One region of the Streptomyces sp. NBC_00096 genome, then DNA from elsewhere that is predicted to be linked to it. Evidence: predicted binding sites of a transcription regulator. Region 1 holds the regulator's gene; each other region holds the start of a gene.
What was found. The regulator HrcA, encoded in region 1, represses chaperone genes, less so after heat shock. The targets are predictions, from matches to a motif close to TTNGCACTCNGNNNNNCNGAGTGCNAA.
Positions count from the first base shown of each region.

Region 2: a site for HrcA is predicted at 1,850-1,876, ahead of groL (chaperonin GroEL). Genes of this name have one in related genera too.
Region 3: a site for HrcA is predicted at 2,528-2,554, ahead of groES (co-chaperone GroES). Genes of this name have one in related genera too.

Region 1 is NZ_CP108221.1:4,677,358-4,681,823, forward strand. It holds gene OG904_RS20575 (MBL fold metallo-hydrolase) at 5-730, opposite strand; gene hrcA (heat-inducible transcriptional repressor HrcA) at 881-1,897, shown strand; gene dnaJ (molecular chaperone DnaJ) at 1,898-3,037, shown strand; gene OG904_RS20590 (nitronate monooxygenase) at 3,208-4,299, shown strand; gene OG904_RS20595 (16S rRNA (uracil(1498)-N(3))-methyltransferase) at 4,296-4,466, shown strand, end outside.
Region 2 is NZ_CP108221.1:2,954,794-2,959,259, forward strand. It holds gene groL (chaperonin GroEL) at 98-1,720, opposite strand; gene OG904_RS12755 (cold-shock protein) at 2,090-2,296, opposite strand; gene OG904_RS12760 (MoaD/ThiS family protein) at 2,694-2,972, opposite strand; gene thrC (threonine synthase) at 3,008-4,309, opposite strand; SAM riboswitch class I at 4,327-4,466, opposite strand, start outside.
Region 3 is NZ_CP108221.1:2,574,491-2,578,956, reverse strand. It holds gene OG904_RS10965 (sensor histidine kinase) at 1-1,292, opposite strand, end outside; gene OG904_RS10960 (response regulator transcription factor) at 1,285-1,974, opposite strand; gene groES (co-chaperone GroES) at 2,698-3,006, shown strand; gene groL (chaperonin GroEL) at 3,143-4,466, shown strand, end outside.

The DNA.
Region 1 (4,466 bases):
GGCCTCAGGCGTCCGACACGCCGAAACGGGCTGCCAGTGTGTGGCGTTGGGCACGGACGAAGGCCGCGTCGACCACCGCTCCGTGACCCGGCACGTACAGAGCGTCGTCCCCGCCCAGGGAGAGGAGCCGGTCCAGCGCCGCCGGCCACTGCCGGGGCACCGCGTCCGGACCCGCCTGCGGCTCGCCCGACTCCTCGACGAGGTCTCCGCAGAAGACCACCTCGCGCGTCCCGGGCACGAACGCCGCCAGATCGTGCCGGGTGTGCCCGGGCCCCACGTTCGCCAGCAGCACCTGCACGCCGCCCAGATCGAGGGTCCACTCGCCCGACACCAGGTGCCGGGGGACCACCAGCAGCTCGGCCGCCTCGGCGGCCTCGGACGCCGCCAGGCCGTGGCGCACCGCGTCGGCCCGCAGGTCCTCCCGGCTGACGGACAGCAGGGCGTCCAGCCCGACCGGGCCGTAGACCTCCACCCCCGAGAACGCCGCACCACCCAGTACGTGGTCGAAATGTCCGTGTGTGAATGCGATATGAGTCACGCGCCGGCCCGCCAGCCGCTCCGCCTCGGCCCGCACCAGCGCACCTTCCCGGAGGGAGGACCCGGGGTCGATCAGGAGGGCGGAATCCTCGCCCACCACCAGTCCCACGGTGCAGTCCCACACCGGCAGCCGCCGCCGGCCGGTCCGTTCGGTGAGCCGTTCCCAGCCCGCCTCTTCCCAACGCACGTCCATGCCGCGACGCTACCTTGGCGGGCCGCCCTTGCTAGGGGCGTACCACACCGCCGTACACTGACCGGGGGATCTCTGGCACTCGAACGCCCGGAGTGCCAGCCAGCCGAGCCGGACCAGGCCGCGACGACGGAAACGATGGAGGTGTGCGCGATGCTCAGCGAACGCAGACTCGAAGTGCTGCGCGCCATCGTCCAGGACTACGTCGGGACGGAGGAGCCGGTCGGCTCCAAGGCGCTCACCGAGCGGCACCGCCTCGGCGTCTCGCCCGCCACCGTGCGCAACGACATGGCCGTGCTGGAGGACGAGGGCTACATCGCACAGCCCCACACCAGCGCCGGCCGGATCCCCACCGACAAGGGCTACCGCCTCTTCGTCGACAGACTGGCGGGCGTCAAACCGCTGTCGACGCCCGAGCGCCGGGCCATCCAGAACTTCCTCGACGGCGCCGTGGACCTCGACGACGTCGTCGGCCGCACCGTACGGCTGCTCGCGCAGCTGACCCGGCAGGTCGCCGTCGTCCAGTACCCGAGCCTGACCCGGTCCACCGTGCGGCACGTGGAGCTGCTCTCGCTGGCCCCGGCCCGCCTGATGCTCGTCCTCATCACCGACACCGGCCGGGTCGAGCAGCGGCTCGTCGACTGCCAGGCCCCCTTCGGGGAGGCCTCGCTCGCCGATCTGCGGGCCCGGCTCAACAGCCGTGTCGTCGGCCGCCGGTTCACCGACGTGCCGCCGCTGGTGAAGGACCTTCCGGAGTCCTTCGAGAACGAGGACCGGGTGACGGTGCGCTCCGTCCTCGACACCCTTCTCGAAACGCTGGTCGAGGAGGCGGAGGAGCGGCTGATGATCGGCGGCACCGCCAACCTCACCCGCTTCGGACACGATTTTCCCCTGACGATCAGGCCGGTGCTCGAAGCGCTGGAGGAGCAGGTCGTGCTCCTCAAGCTGCTGGGCGAGGCCAATGAGTCGGGAATGGCCGTAAAGATCGGGCATGAGAATGCCTACGAGGGACTGAACTCCACGTCCGTCGTCTCGGTCGGCTACGGTTCGGGCGGCGAAGCAGTCGCCAAACTCGGCGTGGTCGGACCGACCCGCATGGACTACCCCGGAACGATGGGAGCGGTACGCGCAGTGGCACGTTACGTCGGACAGATCCTGGCGGAGTCGTAAGTGGCCACGGACTACTACGCCGTTCTCGGCGTGCGCCGCGACGCATCGCAGGACGAGATCAAGAAGGCATTCCGGCGGCTCGCGCGCGAGCTGCACCCGGATGTGAACCCTGATCCCAAGACGCAAGAGCGTTTCAAGGAGATCAACGCCGCCTACGAGGTCCTCTCGGATCCGCAGAAGAAGCAGGTCTTCGACCTCGGCGGCGACCCGCTGTCCTCCTCGGGCGGCGGTGGCGGCGCGGGCGGCTTCGGAGCGGGTGGCTTCGGCAACTTCTCCGACATCATGGACGCCTTCTTCGGCCAGTCCTCGCAGCGCGGACCGCGCTCGAGGACCCGCCGCGGCCAGGACGCCATGATCCGCCTCGACCTGGAGCTGGACGAGGCCGCCTTCGGCACGACCAAGGACATCCAGGTCGACACGGCCGTCGTCTGCACCACCTGCTCCGGCGAAGGCGCCGCCCCCGGCACCTCGGCGCAGACGTGTGACATGTGCCGCGGCCGCGGCGAGGTCTCGCAGGTCACCCGGTCCTTCCTGGGCCAGGTCATGACCTCGCGCCCCTGCCCGCAGTGCCAGGGCTTCGGCACCGTGGTCCCCACCCCGTGCCCCGAGTGCGCGGGCGACGGCCGGGTCCGCTCCCGCCGCAGCCTCACGGTCAAGATCCCGGCCGGTGTCGAGAACGGCACCCGGATCCAGCTCGCGGGCGAGGGCGAGGTCGGCCCCGGCGGCGGCCCCGCCGGCGACCTGTACGTGGAGATCCACGAGCTGCCGCACCCGACCTTCCAGCGGCGCGGGGACGACCTGCACTGCACGGTCACCATCCCGATGACCGCGGCGGCCCTGGGCACCAAGTGCCCGCTGGAGACGCTGGACGGCCTGGAGGAGATCGACATCCGGCCCGGCACCCAGTCCGGCCAGGCGATCCCGCTGCACGGGCGCGGCGTCACCCACCTGCGCGGCGGAGGACGCGGCGACCTGATCGTGCACGTCGAGGTCACCACCCCCGCCAAGCTGGACCCCGCGCAGGAGGACCTGCTGCGCCAGCTGGCGAAGCTGCGCGGCGAGGAGCGGCCGCTGGGCCAGTTCGCGCCGGGCCAGCAGGGCCTGTTCAGCCGCCTGAAGGACGCCTTCAACGGTCGCTGAGCCGCGCGCGCAGCAGCGTACGGGAACACCTGCCGAGCCCGGTCCGGGGACGCCCCGGACCGGGCTCGCGGCATGCGCGACGGCCGGATTCGGGCACCCGGCTGAAGGGGACTATGCCAGGCGAATGCCGTGATTCGGTCCCGTGAGCGGGACATGGCACGATGCAGCTCATGTCCTCCGCACCGAACGGTCTCTTCGCGTACCCGATCGTGCAGGCGCCCATGGCGGGCGGCGCGTCCTGCCCGCCCCTCGCCGCCGCCGTGTGCGAAGCGGGCGGGCTGGGCTTCCTCGCCGGCGGCTACAAGACCGCCGACGGCATGTACCAGGAGATCAAGCGGCTGCGCGCGCTCACCCGCCGCCCCTTCGGCGTCAACCTCTTCATGCCGCAGACCGGTTACGTGGACCCGGCCCTCGTGGAGGCCTACCGCGGGCAGCTCGCGAGCGAGGCCGGCTGGTACCAGATCTCCCTCGCCGAAGAGGACATCATCGGCACCTGCGACGACGGCTACGACGCCAAACTGGCCATTCTCATCGAAGACCCGGTACCCGTGGTCTCGTTCACCTTCGGCCTGCCCTCGCCCGCCGCCTTCACCCGCCTGCGCAAGGTCGGTACGTACACGATCGCCACCGTGACCTCCGTCGAGGAGGCCCGCGCCGCACAGGCGGCCGGCGCCGACGCCGTCTGCGTCCAGGGCATGGAGGCCGGCGGCCACCAGTCCACCCACCGCGACGACCCGCAGGCCGACGGCACGGCCGGCCTCGGCCTGCTCGCGCTCGTGGCGCAGGTACGCGAGAGCGTGGCCCTCCCGATCATCGCGGCGGGCGGTCTGATGCGCGGCTCGCAGATCGCCGCGCTGCTCGCCGCGGGCGCCGAGGCCGCGCAGCTCGGCACGGCCTTCCTGGTCTGTCCGGAGTCCGGAGCGGACCCGCTGCACAAGAGGGCGCTGACCGACCCGCTGTTCGTGCGGACGGAGATGACCCGGGCCTTCTCGGGACGGCCGGCCCGCGGACTGGTCAACCGGTTCATGCGCGAGCACGGCCCCTACGCCCCGGCCGCCTACCCGCAGGTCCACCACCTGACCGCACCGCTGCGCAAGGCCGCGGCGGCGGCCGGGGACCCGCAGGGCATGGCCCTGTGGGCGGGCCAGGGGCACCGGCTGGCGCGGGCGCTGCCGGCCGGCGAACTGGTGGAGGTGCTCGCGGCGGAACTCGGCGCGGCCCAGAACGCGTTGAAGGCAATGCAGATGAGGAGTGCGTCATGACCGCCCCGGTGTTCGTGGTCGAAGAGGTTCCCGCGGGGCCGGAGTTCGTCCTGGCCGGCCCCGAGGGTCGCCACGCGGTCTCCGTCAAGCGGCTGGCCCCCGGCGAGGCCGTGGTGCTGACCGACGGGCGGGGCGGCTGGGCCGAGGCCGTCGTGAAGGCGGCCGAG
Region 2 (4,466 bases), 1.7 Mb from region 1:
GAAGCCGCACGACGCGGTGAACGCCCGAGGGCGGCACCCCCGGTGGGGGTACCGCCCTCGGAACGTGAAGAGAACAGCCGATCAACCCTCAGGTCGATCAGAAGTCCATGTCACCGCCCGGCATGCCGCCGCCGGCAGCAGCGCCGGCCTTCTCGGGCTTGTCGGCGATGACGGCCTCGGTGGTGAGGAAGAGGGCCGCGATCGACGCCGCGTTCTGCAGGGCAGAGCGGGTGACCTTCGCCGGGTCGATGATGCCCGACGCGATCATGTCGACGTACTCGCCGGTCGCGGCGTTCAGGCCCCAACCGATCTGCAGGTTGCGGACCTTCTCCACGACGACGCCACCCTCGAGACCACCGTTGACGGCGATCTGCTTGAGCGGGGCCTCCAGCGCGAGCTTGACGGCGTTGGCGCCGGTCGCCTCGTCGCCGGTGAGCTCGAGCTTCTCGAAGACCGAGGAGGCCTGCAGCAGGGCCACGCCGCCACCGGCGACGATGCCCTCTTCGACAGCCGCCTTCGCGTTGCGAACGGCGTCCTCGATGCGGTGCTTGCGCTCCTTGAGCTCGACCTCGGTCGCGGCGCCGGCCTTGATGACGGCCACGCCGCCGGCCAGCTTCGCGAGGCGCTCCTGGAGCTTCTCGCGGTCGTAGTCCGAGTCGGAGTTCTCGATCTCGGCGCGGATCTGGTTGACGCGACCGGCGACCTGGTCGCTGTCACCGGAGCCGTCGACGATGGTGGTCTCGTCCTTGGTGATGACGACCTTGCGGGCGCGGCCGAGCAGGTCGAGACCGGCGTTCTCCAGCTTGAGGCCGACCTCCTCGGAGATGACCGTGCCGCCCGTGAGGATGGCGATGTCACCGAGCATGGCCTTGCGGCGGTCGCCGAAGCCCGGGGCCTTGACGGCGACGGACTTGAAGGTGCCGCGGATCTTGTTGACGACCAGGGTCGACAGGGCCTCGCCCTCGACGTCCTCGGCGATGATCAGCAGCGGCTTGCCGGACTGCATGACCTTCTCGAGGAGCGGCAGCAGGTCCTTGACCGAGCCGATCTTCGAGTTGACGATCAGGATGTACGGGTCGTCGAGGGACGACTCCATGCGCTCCATGTCGGTGGCGAAGTACGCCGAGATGTAGCCCTTGTCGAAGCGCATGCCCTCGGTGAGCTCGAGCTCCAGGCCGAAGGTCTGCGACTCCTCGACCGTGATGACGCCTTCCTTGCCGACCTTGTCCATGGCCTCGGCGATGAGCTCGCCGATCTGGGTGTCGGCGGCGGAGATGGAGGCCGTCGAAGCGATCTGCTCCTTGGTCTCGACATCCTTGGCCTGCGCCAGCAGGGCGGCGGAGACGGCCTCGACGGCCTTCTCGATACCGCGCTTGAGGGCCATCGGGTTCGCACCGGCGGCCACGTTGCGCAGGCCCTCGCGGACGAGCGCCTGGGCGAGAACGGTGGCGGTGGTCGTACCGTCGCCGGCGACGTCGTCCGTCTTCTTGGCGACTTCCTTGACCAGCTCGGCGCCGATCTTCTCGTACGGGTCCTCGAGCTCGATCTCCTTGGCGATGGACACACCATCGTTGGTGATCGTGGGGGCGCCCCACTTCTTCTCAAGGACGACGTTGCGACCCTTGGGGCCAAGGGTGACCTTGACGGCGTCGGCGAGCTGGTTCATCCCACGCTCGAGGCCGCGGCGGGCCTCCTCGTCGAACGCAATGATCTTGGCCATCTGAAGTGGTCCTCCCGGACAGCGGTGGATTGCTCCCGGACCGCGCCCGCGCCCGCGACGGACGGCCTGCGTGCCCGGCGGTTCCTTCCCACCGGACCCTGCGGGCCTCACCGACCCGGTCCTCGTTTAGTAGCACTCTCACCAGGAGAGTGCTAACGCCAATGATTAGCACTCGACCCCTCCGAGTGCAAGCGGCTTCGGACAACCCGGGATGAACACCCAGACGCCGCAAGGGCCCCGAGGCCGCCACGCACGAGGGGCCCGCATCCCGTGTCCAGGATGTGGGCCCCTCGTACATGTGCCGTTGTGCCGCCGTGCGCGGCCGCCGTGCGAGGGCCGCGTACGTGTCGGAGGTCGATCGCGGTCGGACTAGCCGGCGGCGAGCTTGACCATGTCCGCCTGCGGACCCTTCTGGCCCTGCGAGATCTCGAACTCGACCCGCTGACCCTCTTCAAGGGTGCGGTACCCGTCCATCTGGATGGCGCTGTAGTGGACGAACACATCCGCACCACCGTCGACCGCGATGAAGCCGTAGCCCTTCTCCGCGTTGAACCACTTGACGGTGCCCTGAGCCATGCCTAACTCCCCTATTACTGGCCCTTGCGCAGGACCGCACTTCGCGGTCCCGGGTCAGAACTTGCGCCGGAACGCCTCGACCGGGGCTGAATGTATCCGCACCGCTGCTGTCTGCAACAGGTCATTCCGACGAGAATTCTGGACACGCCAAAAGATTGAAATAGGGTGAAAATCAGGAATATTCCTGGGCAACTCGGGCCGGACAAACCACGCCAACGCCCCATAGCGCACTTGCATGTTGACTCAATGTCAACCCTCTCGCGGCCCGCTCATATGCGGCGGGCAAGAACAGCGGAGGGGACTTCCCCAACCTTACCGCGCCCAATCAAGCAGAATTGCCCCCTCCGGTTATTACCGGAGGGGGCAATTCAGCGTTCTGGGCGGAGCGGGCCCGTCGTCAGCAGCCGCCCGCGACGGCCGGAATGATCGAGATGCCCGCGCCGTCCGGGGTGGACGTCTGCAGCCCGCCCTCGAAGCGCACGTCGTCGTCGTTGACGTAGACGTTCACGAAGCGGCGCAGCTTGCCCTGGTCGTCCAGGACGCGCGCGGCGATGCCCGGGTGGCTCTTCTCCAGGGACTCGATGACCTCGGCGAGGGTCGCGCCCTCGGCGGGGACCTCGGCCTTGCCACCGGTGTAGGTGCGCAGGATGGTGGGGATGCGGACGTTGACGCTCATGGCGCTACTGCCTTTCCGGGGTGCAGGGAGGGAGATCAGGCCAGGTTGGCGGCGCGGAACGCGTCCAGGCTCGGGCGGATGGTGGCGGTCTGGCCGCTGTCGGCGGCCACCGCCTCCAGGGTCTTGAGGCCGTCACCGGTGTTCAGGATCACGGTGGTCAGCGAGGGGTCGAGCTGACCGTTCTCGACCAGCTTCTTCGTCACGCCGACGGTCACGCCGCCCGCGGTCTCGGCGAAGATGCCCTCGGTCTGCGCGAGGATCTTGATGGCCTCGACGACCTGCTCGTCGTTGACGTCCTCGACGAAGCCGCCGGTGCGGCGCGCGATGTCCAGGACGTACGGGCCGTCCGCCGGGTTGCCGATGGCCAGCGACTTGGCGATGGTGTTCGGCTTCTGCGGGCGGACCACCTCGTGACCGGCCTTGAAGGCGGTCGAGACGGGCGAGCAGCCCTCGGCCTGGGCACCGAAGATCTTGTACGGCTTGTCCTCGACGAGGCCGAGCTTGATCAGCTCCTGCAGACCCTTGTCGATCTTCGTCAGCTGCGAGCCGGACGCGATCGGGATGACGATCTGGTCGGGCAGCTGCCAGCCGAGCTGCTCGCAGATCTCGTACGCCAGGGTCTTGGAACCCTCGCCGTAGTACGGGCGCAGGTTGACGTTGACGAAGCCCCAGCCCTCGCCCAGCGGGTCACCGATGAGCTCGGAGCAGAAGCGGTTGACGTCGTCGTAGTTGCCCTCGATGCCGACCAGGTCGCCACCGTAGACACCGGCCATGACGACCTTGCCCTGCTCCAGGTCGTGCGGGATGAAGACGCAGGAGCGGAAGCCGGCGCGGGCGGCCGCGGCGCCGACGGCGCCGGCCAGGTTGCCGGTGGAGGAGCAGGAGAGGGTGGTGAAGCCGAAGGCGCGGGCGGCCTCGACGGCGATGGCCACGACGCGGTCCTTGAAGGAGTGCGTCGGGTTGCCGGAGTCGTCCTTGACGTACAGCTTGCCGGTGAAGCCGAGCTCCTTGGCCAGGTTGGCCGCGTCCACGAGCTTGGTGAAGCCCGGGTTCAGGCTCGGCTTGGAGGCCACGTCCGCCGGGACGGGCAGCAGCGGCGCGTAGCGCCAGATGTTGTTCGGGCCGGCCTCGATCGCGGCGCGCAGGGCTTCGGGGTCACCGAGCGGCAGCTCGTAGGCGACTTCGAGAGGTCCGAAACATTCGGCGCAGGCGAAGATCGGGCCGAGCTCGAAGCGGGTACCGCACTCACGACAGGAAAGGCCGGTGGCGGGACCGAGATCGACAGAAGTGCCCGAAGCAGCGGATTCGGCAGAGGTTGAGACAGTCTGTGCAGCCATGATGGCGAGGCCCTTTCTCCTCATCTTCCCCATGGCGCACTTCGCCATGAGACGGAATTGGCACCTTCCCTAGCCGGGGACCTCGCTGACGTCGCTGGTGTGCGCGATCGCGAGAACCGACTGGAGGGTTGCCGGGGCTTCAACGGGCCGTGTCCCT
Region 3 (4,466 bases), 2.1 Mb from region 1:
CCCAGGCCGGTGCCGCCGCTGGCCCGGCCCCGGTCCGCGTCCAGGCGTACGAACCGCTCGAAGACCCGGTCCCGGTCCGCCTCCGGGATGCCCGGCCCGTCGTCCGTGACCTCCAGCAGCGCCCAGCCGTCCTCGGCCGCGGCCCGGACCACGACCCCGGTACGGGCGTACCGCAGGGCGTTGTCCACCAGGTTGGCCAGCGCCCGCTCCAGCCGCGCCGGGTCCCCGGAGGCCGGTACGGGGGCCCGCGCGTCCAGCCGTAGCCGGGCCCCGCGCTCCGGGCGCCGCGCCACGTCCTCGGCGGCCAGCAGCGCGAGGTCCACCGGCTCGGTGCGCGGCGCGGGTCCGCCGTCCAGCCGGGCCAGCAGGAGCAGATCGGCCGCGATCCCCTGCAGTCGCTCGGTGTCGGCCAGCGCGGCCGCCACCGACTCCCGGTCGGGGTCCCGCAGCGCCACCTCCAGCCGGGAGCGGACGGCCGCGAGGGGGTTGCGCAGCTCGTGCGAGGCATCGGCGGTGAACTGCCGCTGCCGGGCGTCGCTGCGCTCCAGCCGGTCGAGCGTGTCGTTGACGGTCCGGGCCAGCCGCGCGATCTCGTCCGCGCCGCCCGGGTCGGGGACCCGCCGGTCCAGCTCGCTCGCGGTGACCGCGGCCAGCTCCGTGCGGATCGCGGTGACCGGGCGCAGCGCGTGCCCCGTCACCCACCAGGCCAGGGCCGCCGAGAAGGCGATCAGCGGGGGCGCGCCGGCCAGCAGACCCACTGCGAGCGCCCGGTTGGCGTCGTCCACGTCACCGAGCACGGTCGCGGCGTAGACGGTGTGCGGGGCGTGCGCCCCCGGCGGGCCCGCCGGGCCCGGCGCCTCCACGGCGACCACCACGCGCCGCTGTGCGCCGGGGCGCGCGGGCGGCAGGACGGCCGAACGGGAGTCGGAGCCGGGCGCGGGGCGCAGCTCGGTGAGCTCGGGGGTGTCCTTCAGCTCCCCGCTGGTGGCCACGACGGTGCCGGCCGCGTTCCGCACGAGGACCAGGTCCACCCCGCCCTCGGGCGCCCCCAGCCGGCCGTCGGCCGGGAGGATCCCGGTGTCGACCTGGGCGGCGACCTTGCGGGCGGCGAGCTCGGTGCGGCCGGTGGTGTTCTCGATGAGGTTGGCGCGCAGCAGGGTGTACAGCCACAGCCCGCCCGCGGCGAGTACGGCGGCCATCGCCAGGGCGGCCGCGGCTGCGGCGCGCGCCCGCAGGCTGCCGAGCCGCCGGGGCCGGGGCCGGGGTCCGGGCCGGGGCGGGGGGTTATCCACCGTCCGGGGCCATCCGGTAGCCGGTGCCGTGGACGGTGAGGATCGAGCGGCGGCCGAAGGGGGCGTCGATCTTCCGGCGGAGCGAGGAGACGTAGACCTCGACGATGTTCGGGTCGATGCCGTGCGGGGTGTCCCAGACCTCGTCGAGGATGTCCTGCTTGGCGACGGCCCGGCCGGGCTGCTCCATCAGGCAGGCCAGTACGCCGAGCTCGCGGGCCGTCAGCTCGATCTCCTGCGGACCCCGGCGGCAGCGGCGGCCGAGGGGATCCAGGACGAGGTCGCCGGCCTGCAGCACGCTGGGCTGCTGGGGGGCGCCGGCGGCGGTGCGGCGGGCGAGCGCGCGGAGCCGGGCGGCGAGGACGACGAAGGAGAACGGTTTCGTCAGGTAGTCGTCGGCGCCGGAGTCCAGGCCCTCGGCCTCGTCGTACTCGCCGTCCTTCGCGGTCAGCATCAGCACGGGGGTGGTGACGCCGTGGGCCCGCATCCGCCTGCAGATCTCGTAGCCCGACAGGCCGGGGAGCATCAGGTCGAGGAGGACGACCTCGTACGGGCCTCCGGTGAGGGCGAGGTCCAGGCCGCGGTGGCCGTCGTGGGCGAGGTCGATCCAGTGGCCGTCGGCGGAGAGGCCGCGCCGCAGTGACTCGGCGAGGCCCACTTCGTCTTCGACGACCAGGATGCGCATGCCCCAAGCCTCACATACCGGACCCACCACGCCGCTCCCCGGCCACGGATAGGCCCCCGGGCTCCGCCCGGCCCCCTGGGTCCCCGTACCCCGGGCCTCAATCGCTGGCGGGGCTGGATGAATCAGGCCTGCCCGCATCCGCAGGCCCGGGCTTCGCCCAAGCCCCCTGGGGCTCCGCCCCAGACCCCGCTCCTCAAACGCCGGAGGGGCTGGATTTTCCGGACGGTCGGGGGTCGATTCAGCCCCGCCGGCGATTGAGGCGAGGGGTCCGGGCGGCGCATGAGGCGAGGCGGTCCAGGCAGCGCCCGGGCTGGTGGTGGCCCGGGGCGGGACCGGGCCGGCAGGGTCCGGGCTTCGCTCAGGCTGGTGGTGGCCCGGCGTCAGGCGGGTCCGGGCTTCGCTCGGGCTGGTGGTGGCCCGGGGCCAGGGCCCGGCCGGCGGGGGTCCGGGCGGTGCATGCGGCGAGGGGGTTCGGGCGGCGCCCGGGGTGGGGTTCGGCGAAGCCCGGGGTGGGGTTCGGGCGGGCTGGAATGGGGGAAACCAGCGGCGCGTATTGGCACTCCGCTTGACCGAGTGCTAATCCCCGGAATAGTCTCGCGTCTGGCACTCGCCCCTGGTGAGTGCCAACACGGCGACAGACGGATCCGGCACCCGCGACGACGGATCGACCTGGTCGCCACCTCAGACAATTAACCCCGGATCTCCGAAGCGGAAGGTCAGATCGTGACGACCACCAGCTCCAAGGTTGCCATCAAGCCGCTCGAGGACCGCATTGTGGTCCAGCCGCTCGACGCCGAGCAGACCACGGCCTCTGGCCTGGTCATCCCGGACACCGCGAAGGAGAAGCCCCAGGAGGGCGTCGTCCTCGCCGTGGGTCCGGGTCGCTTCGAGGACGGCCAGCGTCTCCCGCTGGACGTCTCCGTCGGCGACATCGTCCTGTACTCCAAGTACGGCGGCACCGAAGTGAAGTACAGCGGCGAGGAGTACCTCGTCCTCTCGGCTCGCGACGTGCTCGCGATCATCGAGAAGTAATCACTTCTCCAGTTTTGCTTTGAGCTGCGCCCCTGGTCACCCCTGCTGATGCCGGGCGGCGAGGGGCGTAGTTCGTTCTTGACAGGCGGTCGCGGTGAGCGGCCGGGGATAGCAACGAGAGGGCTGAACCGCTCCCATGCCGAAGATTCTCAAGTTTGACGAGGACGCCCGTCGCGCCCTCGAGCGCGGCGTCAACAAGCTTGCCGACACCGTCAAGGTGACGATCGGCCCCAAGGGCCGCAACGTCGTCATCGACAAGAAGTTCGGCGCTCCCACCATCACGAACGACGGTGTCACCATCGCCCGTGAGGTCGAGCTGGACGACCCGTACGAGAACCTTGGCGCGCAGCTCGTCAAGGAGGTCGCGACCAAGACCAACGACGTCGCGGGTGACGGCACCACCACCGCCACCGTCCTGGCCCAGGCGCTGGTCCGCGAGGGTCTGCGCAACGTCGCCGCGGGTGCTTCCCCGGCCGCCCTGAAGAAGGGCATCGACGCCGCGGTCAAGGCCGTGTCCGAGGAGCTCCTCGCGACCGCCCGCCCGATCGAGGACAAGTCCGACATCGCCGCCGTGGCCGCGCTCTCCGCGCAGGACCAGCAGGTCGGTGACCTCATCGCCGAGGCGATGGACAAGGTCGGCAAGGACGGTGTCATCACCGTCGAGGAGTCCAACGCCTTCGGCCTGGAGCTCGAGTTCACCGAGGGCATGGCCTTCGACAAGGGCTACCTGTCCCCGTACATGGTTTCCGACCAGGAGCGTATGGAGGCCATCCTCGATGACCCGTACATCCTGATCAACCAGGGCAAGATCTCCTCCATCCAGGACCTCCTGCCGCTGCTCGAGAAGGTCATCCAGGCCGGCGCCTCCAAGCCCCTGCTGATCATCGCCGAGGACGTCGAGGGCGAGGCGCTCTCCACCCTCGTCGTCAACAAGATCCGTGGCACCTTCAACGCCGTCGCCGTCAAGGCGCCCGGCTTCGGTGACCGCCGCAAGGCGATGCTCCAGGACATGGCCACCCTCACCGGTGCCACCGTCATCGCCGAGGAGGTCGGCCTCAAGCTCGACCAGGCCGGTCTGGACGTACTGGGCTCCGCCCGCCGCGTCACGATCTCCAAGGACAGCACCACCATCGTCGACGGTGGCGGCAGCTCCGACGAGGTCCTCGGCCGCGTCAACCAGATCAAGGCCGAGATCGAGTCGACCGACTCGGACTGGGACCGCGAGAAGCTGCAGGAGCGCCTGGCGAAGCTCGCCGGTGGCGTCTGCGTCATCAAGGTCGGCGCCGCCACCGAGGTGGAGCTCAAGGAGAAGAAGCACCGTCTCGAGGACGCCATCTCGGCGACCCGCGCCGCGGTCGAGGAGGGCATCGTCTCCGGCGGTGGCTCCGCTCTCGTCCACGCCGTGAAGGTGCTGGAAGGCAACCTCGGCCTGTCGGGCGACGAGGCCACCGGTGTCGCGG